DNA from 2 places in the Candidatus Merdisoma sp. JLR.KK011 genome. Region 2 is predicted to be linked to the other one. Evidence: a T-box and tRNA genes for the amino acid it is inferred to sense, from the RefSeq annotation. Region 2 holds a T-box; the other holds one or more tRNA genes.

Region 1 (5,522 bases), 300 kb from region 2:
TGCCCTGGGTAAGTCGGGACCTAAGGCGAGGCCGAGAGGCGTAGCCGATGGACAACAGGTTGAGATTCCTGTACTGCCGTATAACAGAACTGTGGGGACACGTGTGGAGAGCGGGAGCCGGAAATGGAAAAGCCGGTGCAAGCGAAGCAGGAGCAGGGGAGGCAAATCCCCCTTGCAATCCAAAGGCGTGATGCGTACCGAATTAGAGTAGGGAAGTCCGTGAGCCATGCGTCAAGAAAAGCCGCTATTGTTTATATGGTACCCGTACCGTAAACCGACACAGGTAGATGAGGAGAGAATCCTAAGGCCGACGGAAGAAGCATTGTTAAGGAACTCGGCAAAATGACCCCGTAACTTCGGGAGAAGGGGTGCCGGTGCGAACCGGCCGCAGAGAATAGGCTCAAGCAACTGTTTAGCAAAAACACAGGTCTATGCGAAACCGAAAGGTGAGGTATATGGGCTGACGCCTGCCCGGTGCTGGAAGGTTAAGGGGAGAGGTTAGCGGAAACGCGAAGCTTTGAACTTAAGCCCCAGTAAACGGCGGCCGTAACTATAACGGTCCTAAGGTAGCGAAATTCCTTGTCGGGTAAGTTCCGACCCGCACGAAAGGCGTAATGATTTGAGCGCTGTCTCAACAATGCATCCGGTGAAATTGAAGTGCCAGTGAAGATGCTGGCTACCCGCGCCAGGACGGAAAGACCCCATGGAGCTTTACTCCAGCTTGATACTGGGATTCGGTACTGCATGTACAGGATAGGCGGGAGGCTAGGAAATGGTGACGCCAGTTGCCATGGAGCCGCTGTTGGGATACCACCCTTGCAGTATTGGGTTTCTAACCAGCCGCCGTGAACCGGCGGTGGGACAATGTCAGGCGGGGAGTTTGACTGGGGCGGTCGCCTCCGAAAGGGTATCGGAGGCGCTCAAAGGTTCCCTCAGAATGATTGGAAACCATTCGAAGAGTGCAAAGGCAGAAGGGAGCTTGACTGTGACACCGACGGGTGGAGCAGGTACGAAAGTAGGACTTAGTGATCCGGTGGTATTAAGTGGGAATGCCATCGCTCAACGGATAAAAGCTACCCTGGGGATAACAGGCTTATCACTCCCAAGAGTTCACATCGACGGAGTGGTTTGGCACCTCGATGTCGGCTCATCGCATCCTGGGGCTGCAGCAGGTCCCAAGGGTTGGGCTGTTCGCCCATTAAAGCGGTACGCGAGCTGGGTTCAGAACGTCGTGAGACAGTTCGGTCCCTATCCGGCGTGGGCGCAGGATATTTGAGAGGAGCTGTCCTTAGTACGAGAGGACCGGGATGGACCGGCCGCTGGTGCATCTGCTGGCTTACCAAGGCCATGGCAGAGTAGCCAAGCCGGGACGGGATAAACGCTGAAGGCATCTAAGCGTGAAGCCCCCCTCAAGATGAGATATCCCATGCGAAAGCAGTAAGACCCCTTAAAGACGATAAGGTAGATAGGGCAGAGGTGGAAGTGCAGCAATGCATGGAGCTGACTGCTACTAATCGGTCGAGGGCTTGACCAGAGCGTCATAGGAAAGGAAGAACAAAGAAAACCAAGATGTGTGATAAATCAGTATATAGTTTTGAAGGTGTAATGGCCCGATGGCTCAGTTGGTTAGAGCGCCGCCCTGTCACGGCGGAGGTCGTGGGTTCGAGTCCCATTCGGGTCGCTTATATACGGGATCTTAGCTCAGCTGGGAGAGCATCTGCCTTACAAGCAGAGGGTCATAGGTTCGAGCCCTATAGGTCCCACTACTGCCGATGTGGCTCAATTGGCAGAGCAGCTGATTTGTAATCAGCAGGTTATCGGTTCGAGTCCGATCATCGGCTCTAGAGTAATATATGGGGGAATTCCCGAGTGGCCAAAGGGGGCAGACTGTAAATCTGTTAGCTGTGCTTTCAGTGGTTCGAATCCACTTTCCCCCACTCACAGCAGTAGTTCGCTGTTGTTGTAATTAAATATCGCGAGGTGGAGCAGTCTGGAAGCTCGTCGGGCTCATAACCCGAAGGTCACAGGTTCAAATCCTGTCCTCGCCACTCAGGCAGCACGAAGCATGGAGTAAGATGTTCGTGCTCCTAAATTTATAAGCCCAGATAGCTCAGTTGGTAGAGCAGAGGACTGAAAATCCTCGTGTCACTGGTTCGATTCCGGTTCTGGGCATTTTTCATGCCAATAGATAGTTATACCAGAAGGAATGCTGCAGCTTCTTTGTAAAAGGAGATCTGCAGTATTTTTTTGTCCGCTGGTTTTCACAGAAAGTTCACATAATAATTAGCACTCACCTCTTGACAGTGCTAACAAAAAGGATTATAGTACATTTGTAAACAAAAAAATTCAAAAAAGGTATCAACTCATAAAAAAGTGGAAAAATAAGTTGATAATCATGTTAGGAGGAATGAATTATGATGATGATGCCAAGTCTTTTTGGAAACAGTTTGTTTGACGAGTGGATGGATTTCCCCTTTGACAGCGGATTTTCTAAGGGAGTAAAAAGAGAGAGCAGCCTGATGAAAACCGATGTGAGAGAGTGTGACGGCGCCTACGAGCTTGAGATGGAGCTTCCGGGCTGCAAGAAGGAAGATGTGACTGCGCAGCTAAAAGACGGTTATTTGACCGTTCAGGCATCTAGAAATGCATCCAATGAGGAAAAGGATTCACAGGGAAATTACATTCGCAGAGAACGCTATACAGGCCAATGCTCCAGAAGCTTTTTCGTGGGAGAGGCAGTTAAGCAGGAGGATATCCGGGCAAGATTTGAGGATGGAATTCTGAAGCTTACGGTTCCCAGAGTAGAGGAACAGAAGCGGGCAGAAGAGAATAAATTTATCGCTATTGAAGGGTAACCGCCTTCTTTTAGCTTTGCCAAGACAAACTAAAAGACAGTGAAAGGCCTGCTATAGAAAAGTCAGAGCACGTTTCTATGGCAGGCCTTTTAAACTTCTATTAGAATATCTATCAAATATTTTCAGACAGGTTATTTGCCAGGAAAGGGCCGAGAAAAATTCAAATCTACATTTTGCACAAAGTTTTCATAAAGCAAAAAAGTTCCAATCGATATTCAAAAAGTTTCCCAAAAGTTATCCACATTAAAAATGATTAAAAAAAGCGTAAAAGAAGGTTATCAACAAAGTTATCCACATTATCCACATTTTATCCCCAGGAAAAGAGGGGTTTACATAGTAAAAGTAAAAACGTGCGTTCTGTACAAATCAGATAAATTGCTTTTTCACGGGAAAAAAACAAAATAATGCTTGACATCATTGATGTCAAAATATAATGCAAATTGTCTGAAAATAACCTCGATAGACAAAGGCCGTCTCATCTAAGCATCCCATTATCTGCTAAGGATATTTGTGAACCTTGATAACTACCCTTAACCGGCGGAGGAAAGAAAAGAATCTTTGCAGGCTTGGGATTTCTTTAACGAGCAGCAATTAATTTATAAATGGGGTTCCCTTGAGCGGAAAATTTTTCTTCATATTCTGTCATAATGTTACCCTGGTTCATATCAGGATCCCGGTGCAGATCCCGGGAACACCCAAGGAGCTTCCAGCCGGAAGCCTTAATACTTTCCAATGAGAAGTCAAATAAAGCTTCATTATCCGTCTTAAATTCCAATTGCCCCTTAGGGGATAAGACAGCGTCATAATGCTTTAAGTATACTACTGAAGTCAGACGCCGTCTGGCGTGGCGGTCCTTTGGCCAGGGATCTGAAAAATTCAGATAGATACGTTCTACATCGCCGGGAGCAAAGTACTGTTCCAGACCGGCAGCATCCATGCATAAAAAATAAAGGTTCGGCAGAGGGTCTGCCTCCATTTTATGAATGGCTTTGATAAGGACGCTGGTGTAACGCTCAATGCCGATGTAATTTATCTGTGGGTTGGCCTTTGCCAGTTCCATAAGGAAGCGTCCCTTGCCCATGCCGATTTCTATATGAAGCGGATGTTCATTTTTAAACAAGGATTTCCAGGGAAGAGGAGCCTGCTCGCTGTGCTGTATCACATAAGGGCTGGCAGCCACAGCTTCATCTGCTCCTTTGATTTTGCGAAGTCTCATCTGTTCTCCTTTCTGACGTATATGCTGCGCCGGCTGGCGTATGGTTTCTGGGAAAATAAGGAAATAGTTTCTCCTGAAATGTGGTTTACGCCATCAAAAATTGGTTATGTTTCACTATTTATGATTCGTTTTTTATTAAATCGTAATCATTTTATAAGAAAACGGGAAAAAAATCAAGAAATATAAAAAAAGTACTTGCATTTTATGAAATCATGCATTATAATAATTCTTGCGTCGAAAATAAAAGACCAAAAGAAAAAAACATAAGCGCGATTAGCTCAGCTGGCAGAGCACCTGACTCTTAATCAGGGTGTCCAGGGTTCGAACCCCTGATCGCGCAGGCAGGGCACTGGTTTTGCGGATTAGCCGTGGGGTCGGTGCTTTTTTAATGCAGCTTGTTAATATAAAGTTAAAAATAGCTGCTTTTTTGAAAAATGACTTGTAATAATTAGGAAAATATACTAAAATGTGCTTATAGATGTGGCAGGGTAATCGTAAAGGTAGTTCCTCGGCCCAAGGTGGAAGAGACTTCAATTTCACCGTAATGTGCATGAATAATTTTCTGTGTAATTGCAAGCCCAAGGCCCGTACCATACGGCTTTTGAGATGAGAAAGGCGTGAAAAGCGTTTCGATGGTTTCCTGGTTCATACCGCAGCCGTCATCCGAGATTCGGATAATGATACGATCCAGATATTTTCTGGCAGACATAGAAACGCAGCCTTCTTCTCCAGTGGATTCAAAGGCATTTTTGAGAAGGTTCAGAAATGCCTGCTTTAGCTTTACAGGGTTTCCAAAGACTAAAGGCAGTTGAGCCGGCATATGTACGGAAAAATGTTTTTTATTCATGACAACATAGGGCTTCAGACTCTCTTCTAAAGAATGAATGACTTCTTTTAAATCCACCTCGCACATAAAAAAGCGCCGCTTGTCACTGTAAGCAGCCAGATCGTCCAGAAGCTGGCTGACAAAGGCCATATCCTCCAGAGTCTGGGACCAGAATTGGAATTCCTTTACTTCCGGATGCATAGATTCAATAAGCTGGAGTGAACTATTGATCAAAGTCAGTGGATTACGAATTTCGTGTGTTATTTTTGAAACAGTAAAAATTGTATCTTCCATAAGATTTGTCTCCCGATGCTTTAAGAGTGCGTGCGTATCTGCAGGCACAGACCAAAAATTGAAGATTCTGTTTTCAGTCCGGCTACTCTTGAAAATAAGTGTAACATGAGAAGACAGGGTTGACAATATAGAACCCATCGGCAAAATTCGACATAGGCAGGGCTTTTCCTGGCTGAATTAATAGAAAGAAGGCGAGCTATGAACAAGGACGACTGTATTTTCTGTAAGATTGCAAACGGGGAGATTCCATCATCCACGATATATGAGGATGAGGACTTCCGCATATTTCTGGATTTGAATCCGGCCGCACGGGGACATGCATTGCTTGTAC
Region 2 (5,522 bases):
GGAATCTGTCATTATCCACCTGCGCCTCGTCTATCACAAAACGCTCGTTCACCTCCACCAGATGGGGCGAAATAAACAGTCCCGTATGCTTTCCCGCCGCATGCAGCATAGAAGCCAGAAAAGAGCAGACAGACCCCTTCCCGTTGGTTCCCGCCACATGAAGAATCTTCATGCGCTCCTGGGGATCTCCCAGATGCCGCAGAATGGCCTTCGTATTGTCCAAGGTATTCTTCTTTGTAAATTTCGGCGTCTCCTCTATATATGCAGCCGCTTCCTCATAAGTCATGCTTTCGTATGTCTTTCTGCTTTCCATCTTTATCCTTCTTCCCTGGAAAAAGACGCCAGACGTTCCTTTACCTGCTCCATCATCTGACTGTATTTCTTCAGCTTTTCCTTTTCCTCGTCAATCTTGCTCTTGGGCGCCCGGCTTATGAACTTCTCATTGCCAAGCATTCCGTTTACACGGGCCAGCTCCTTCGCAAGCCGTTCCTCCTCTTTCTTAAGCCGCTCCAGCTCCTTCTCCATATCTACCAGGTCGGAGAAAGGCATGTAAACGGCTCCGTCTGTAATCAGGGCAGAAACCGCATCCTCGCTGATTCCCGTCTTATCCGCCTGGATCACGACCTCTCCTGCATAAGCAAGAGTAGCAAAGAAAATACGGCCCGTTTCAAAGATGCTTTGCACCTCTTCCTTCTCAGAAACCACAATCACCGAAGCCTTTCTGCTGGGGGGAACATTCATCTCGGAGCGCACGTTCCGGATGCCCCGGACAGCTTCCTTGATCCGCTCTACCGCCAGCTCGTCCCCTTCAAAGGCCCACTCCTCTTTATACTCCGGCCAGGAGGAGATCATAATCGATTCTTCTCCCGTGAGATTGCAGAAAATCTCCTCTGTAATAAAGGGCATATAAGGATGCAGAAGCTTTAGTGCGCTGACAAGAACCTTCCGCAGAGTCCACAGGGCCGCCGCCTTGGTCTTATCCTCCTCCTGGTAAAGACGGGGCTTCACCATCTCAATATACCAGTCGCAGAATTCCTCCCAGATAAAATCATAGAGCTTCTGTACGGCAATCCCCAGTTCAAACTTGTCCATGTTGGCAGTGACGTCCTTTGCCAGGGTATTGACCTTCGAGAGAATCCATTTATCCGCACTGGTAAGCTGCTCCAGCTCCATAGCATCCGGGATCTCAGCCTTCTCCATATTCATCATAATGAACCGTGAGGCATTCCACACCTTATTCGCAAAGTTCCGGCTTGCTTCCACCCTCTCCATGTAGAAACGCATGTCATTGCCCGGCGCATTGCCTGTCACCAGGGTGAAGCGGAGAGCGTCGGCGCCGTATTTGTCGATAATCTCCAGTGGATCGATGCCGTTTCCAAGGGATTTGCTCATCTTTCTTCCCAGGGAATCCCGTACCAGCCCGTGAATCAGCACATGATGGAAGGGAGATTTCCCTGTCTGCTCATAACCGGAGAATACCATCCGGATTACCCAGAAGAAGATAATGTCATAGCCTGTTACCAGCACATCCGTTGGATAAAAATAATCCAGATCCTCGGTCTGCTTCGGCCATCCCAGGGTAGAGAAAGGCCACAGGGCAGAGGAAAACCAGGTATCCAGGGTATCCGGATCCTGTGTAAAATGCTTACCGCCGCATTTCGGGCAGACAGAGGGCTCTTCACGGGCCACGATCAGCTCGCCGCAGTCGTCGCAGTAGTAGGCCGGAATCCGGTGTCCCCACCAGAGCTGCCGGGAGATGCACCAGTCGCGGATATTCTCCAGCCAGTGAAGGTACGTCTTGTCAAAGCGCTCCGGAACAAAGGTCAGTTCGCCGTTCTTCACCGCCTCGATGGCAGGCTTCGCCAGCTCCTCCATTTTTACAAACCACTGCTGCTTGATAAGGGGCTCCACCGTGGTTTTGCAGCGGTCATGGGTTCCTACGTTGTGGGAGTGATCCGCTGTCTTTACCAGAAGGCCCTGCTCCTTGAGCTCCTCCACAATCAGTTTACGGGCCTCATAGCGGTCCATGCCGGCATACTTTCCGCCGTTCTCATTGATAGTGGCGTCGTCGTTTAATATATTGATCTCCGGCAGGTTATGGCGTCTGCCTACCTCGAAGTCGTTGGGGTCATGGGCCGGGGTAATCTTTACCACGCCGGTTCCGAACTCCTTGTCCACATAAGCATCGGCAATCACGGGTATCTCCCGTCCCACAAGGGGAAGAATCACGGTCTTCCCGATGATATCCTGGTAACGCTCGTCCTCCGGATTCACGGCCAGAGCCGTATCGCCCAGCATGGTTTCCGGACGTGTGGTGGCTATCTCCACAAAGCGATCGCTGTCCTTGATGGGATAGTTAATATGCCAGAAATGGCCCGCCTGTTCCTCATGCAGCACCTCTGCGTCGGAGATGGAGGTCTTACATACGGGACACCAGTTGATAATCCGGGAGCCCTTGTAGATATAACCCTTTTCATAAAGGCGGATAAATACCTCCAGTACGGCCTCAGAGCAGCCCTCATCCATGGTAAAGCGCTCCCGATCCCAGTCGCAGGAGGAGCCCAGCTTCTTCAGCTGGTTGATGATGGCTCCGCCGTACTCTTCCTTCCACTGCCAGGCTCTTTTCAGGAAGCCCTCTCTTCCCAGTTCCTTTTTGTCGATGCCTTCTTCCTTCAGCTGATTGGTCACCTTCACCTCTGTGGAGATAGAAGCGTGATCCGTTCCCGGGATCCAGAGGGCGTTGTAGCCCTGCATTCTCTTATAGCGGATCAGAATATCCTGCATGGTTTCATCCAGGGCATGTCCCATGTGAAGCCGTCCGGTTACGTTTGGGGGCGGAATTACGATGGTGAAGGGTTTTTTGCTCTTGTCGGGCTCTGCATGGAAATACTTCTTTTCCAGCCATTTTTCATAGATGCGATCCTCCATGCCTTTGGGATCGTAAGTTTTTGCTAATTCTTTCATTTGTGAAATTCCTCCTTTTGAAGTTCCGGTTGTCCGCCGGGCACGCTCAAGTTTGCTTCGCTTCATTTCGCTCACGGGCTTCCTCCTTCAGGCTGCCCGGCTCATTGCCAGCCTGCAAAAAATAAACGCCCTTTCATTATCTGAAAGGGCGTCAATTAACGCGGTACCACCTGTCTTATATGCGGTTTCCCGCATACATCTCTAAGACCTCTTAACGCTGGTCAGGCGTGAACAGCTACTCCTCCTTCACCGCTCCGGCTCCAAAGCTACCTCCACAGCCACTGTTCTGAAAGGAGCTTTCAGCCTGCGGCTCCCTCTCTCTGGCAGATGTGATCTCTGTGTACCCTCTTTTTCCAAGCCTTTTTCTGTTTGGCAATTTCTAACATAGCAGGCTTTTTTCTCTTTGTCAAGCCGTTAACTGATTCAACAGTCCTTTACAGAGAAATTCTTTCATCCAGCCCATATCAAGCTCGGGCATCTGCTCGCTTTTCTCCAGATACATGACAAAAGCCGCCATATTTGCCACGGATGCGATACAGGCCGCAGAAGCGGGAATATCCTGCCGGATCTCTCCCTGGCTCTTTCCTTCCCGGCACATTTCCATCAGAACCTTTAAGGGGCCGCAGCCGGCCTTCTTGCGCTTCTGCAGCTCCTCCAGAATCGTGCTGCTCAGTCCGCTCCCTTCCGTAGTCAGCCGCAGAATCCGCGCAAAAACCTTCTGCTCCCGGAACCGCCGCTCCATCCAGTCAAAGGCGTAGATTACCTTCTTTGAAAAGCCTTGACGGCGATCCAGTTCTTCTTTTTCTTCCTCAATCTTCTGTTCCACATCGTAGAGAAGGGCACAGGCGATAATCTCCTCCCGGCTTTTAAAATAGTCGTAAGCCGTTCCTTTTCCGATTCCTGCCTTTGCGGTAATGTCAGACACTTTGATGGAATTCACATCGGCGCCTTCATCCAGAAGCTCCAGTACGCCCCGGTACAGCGCCAGAACCTTCGGCCTTGTTTCCTTCATGCTACTCCACCTCCTCACGGACTTTCCGGCGGATCAGAAGCGAATAGATACAGGGGATCACAAACAAGGTCAGCAGTGTACCATACAAAAGTCCGCCGATGGTTACAACCGCCATTGGCTGAACCATATCCGCCCCCATCCCTGCGCCGGCTCCCATGGTGGACAGTCCCAGCACCGTTGTGAGAGCTGTCATCAAAATAGGCCGCATACGGGTTTTTCCCGCCTCCACCAAGGCTTCGGTCTTCGTCATTCCCTGGTCAATAAGCTGATTGGTATAGTCAATAAGTACAATTCCATTGTTTACGATGATACCGGAGAGCATTACAAAACCAATCATGGCAATCACGCTGAATTCACTTCCTGCAACGTACAGTCCGAAAAGGCCTCCCGTAAATGCCAGCGGCACGGTAAACATAATGATAAAAGGCGACAGCAGCGACTGGAACTGGGCTACCATTATGAGATACATAAACAAAAGCGCAAGAAGGAGCATCTTTACCAGCTCCACCATAGACTCCATGATTGTCTCATTTTCTCCCTGCATCTCAATGGTATACCCTTCCGGAGGCTGGTAGCTTTTAAGCTTTTTCTCTACCTCGCCGGATACCAGGCCGATGTTATGGTTGTCGTCGACGGAAGCCGTCACGTTGATAAACCGGGACTGGGCATCCCTCTGGATGGTCTCCAGGCCTTCTGCCTGTGAAAACTCGGCAATATCTGCCAGGGGAACGTGTTCCTTGGTGTTATCCTTCTTTGTAACGGTCAGCACCAGATCCTTCACCGTCTCTCTGGTAAGCTCCACATCTCCCCCGTTCACCACAAGCACGTCGAAATCCTCCGTATCTGTAGACAGGGTTGTTGCGCTGGCAGGATCCGACAGCCTCTCCATTATCTCGGAAAATACGCCCGCTGTCGTCAGCCCTTTCTGGGCCGCTTTTTCCTTATCCACTTTGATGCGGAGCTCCCCTGTGGTTTCCTCCATGCCGTCAGATACATCTGTGGTTCCTTCCACTTCTTCTACAAGCTTTGCAACGTCCCCGGCAATCTCCTGCAGCCGATCCAGATCGCGTCCTTTGATCACGATGCTGATGCCGCTTCCTCCCAGAGCGCTCATATCCATACTGGAGGTGGACACTTCAATCTCGGCCTCCATGTCCTCCGTAAGCTTTAAGATCTCATTTTTCAATTCCTGGTTTGTCAGCTTCTTATCTTCTTTCAGCAGACCGTAGAGGGAAACCTCATTGGTGGAGGTATCTCCGCTTACCAGGCCCATGCTGCTTCCGGCGGCCGCCATGGCTCCCACCTCTGTCACATCATCCAGGGTCAGCAGCCGGCGTTCCAGCTCGTCTGCCTGCTCGGCCGTTTCTTTCAGCGGCGTTCCCTCCGGCATGGTCAGCGTCATACTGATTTCGGTGCTGTCCATCTCCGGCATAAATGCCGTTCCCTTTGCAAATTCCAGAACTGCGCTCAGCACCAGAAGGGCAACTGCCAGAACAAGCACTATGAATCTCCTTCTCAGCGCAAGGCGGATCATGCTTTCATAAAT

Evidence for each region. The T-box of region 2 lies ahead of VV089_RS17975 (valine--tRNA ligase). A T-box ahead of a tRNA ligase gene usually reads a tRNA of that ligase, here a tRNA-Val.
Region 1: it has a tRNA-Val gene. The T-box ahead of VV089_RS17975 (valine--tRNA ligase) is inferred to sense a tRNA for this amino acid. The anticodon was not compared.

The regions. Positions count from the first base shown of each region.
Region 1 covers NZ_JAYWSZ010000004.1:1,148,474-1,153,995, forward strand. The annotation lists rRNA gene VV089_RS19410 (23S ribosomal RNA) at 1-1,535, shown strand, start outside; tRNA gene VV089_RS19415 (tRNA-Asp) at 1,608-1,681, shown strand; tRNA gene VV089_RS19420 (tRNA-Val) at 1,691-1,763, shown strand; tRNA gene VV089_RS19425 (tRNA-Thr) at 1,769-1,841, shown strand; tRNA gene VV089_RS19430 (tRNA-Tyr) at 1,856-1,937, shown strand; tRNA gene VV089_RS19435 (tRNA-Met) at 1,975-2,048, shown strand; tRNA gene VV089_RS19440 (tRNA-Phe) at 2,100-2,172, shown strand; gene VV089_RS19445 (Hsp20/alpha crystallin family protein) at 2,418-2,855, shown strand; gene trmB (tRNA (guanosine(46)-N7)-methyltransferase TrmB) at 3,433-4,071, opposite strand; tRNA gene VV089_RS19455 (tRNA-Lys) at 4,339-4,411, shown strand; gene VV089_RS19460 (sensor histidine kinase) at 4,544-5,191, opposite strand; gene VV089_RS19465 (HIT family protein) at 5,390-5,522, shown strand, end outside.
Region 2 covers NZ_JAYWSZ010000004.1:849,300-854,821, forward strand. The annotation lists gene VV089_RS17970 (bifunctional folylpolyglutamate synthase/dihydrofolate synthase) at 1-313, opposite strand, end outside; gene VV089_RS17975 (valine--tRNA ligase) at 316-2,964, opposite strand; T-box leader at 3,106-3,329, opposite strand; gene VV089_RS17980 (TetR/AcrR family transcriptional regulator) at 3,371-3,976, opposite strand; gene VV089_RS17985 (efflux RND transporter permease subunit) at 3,978-5,522, opposite strand, start outside.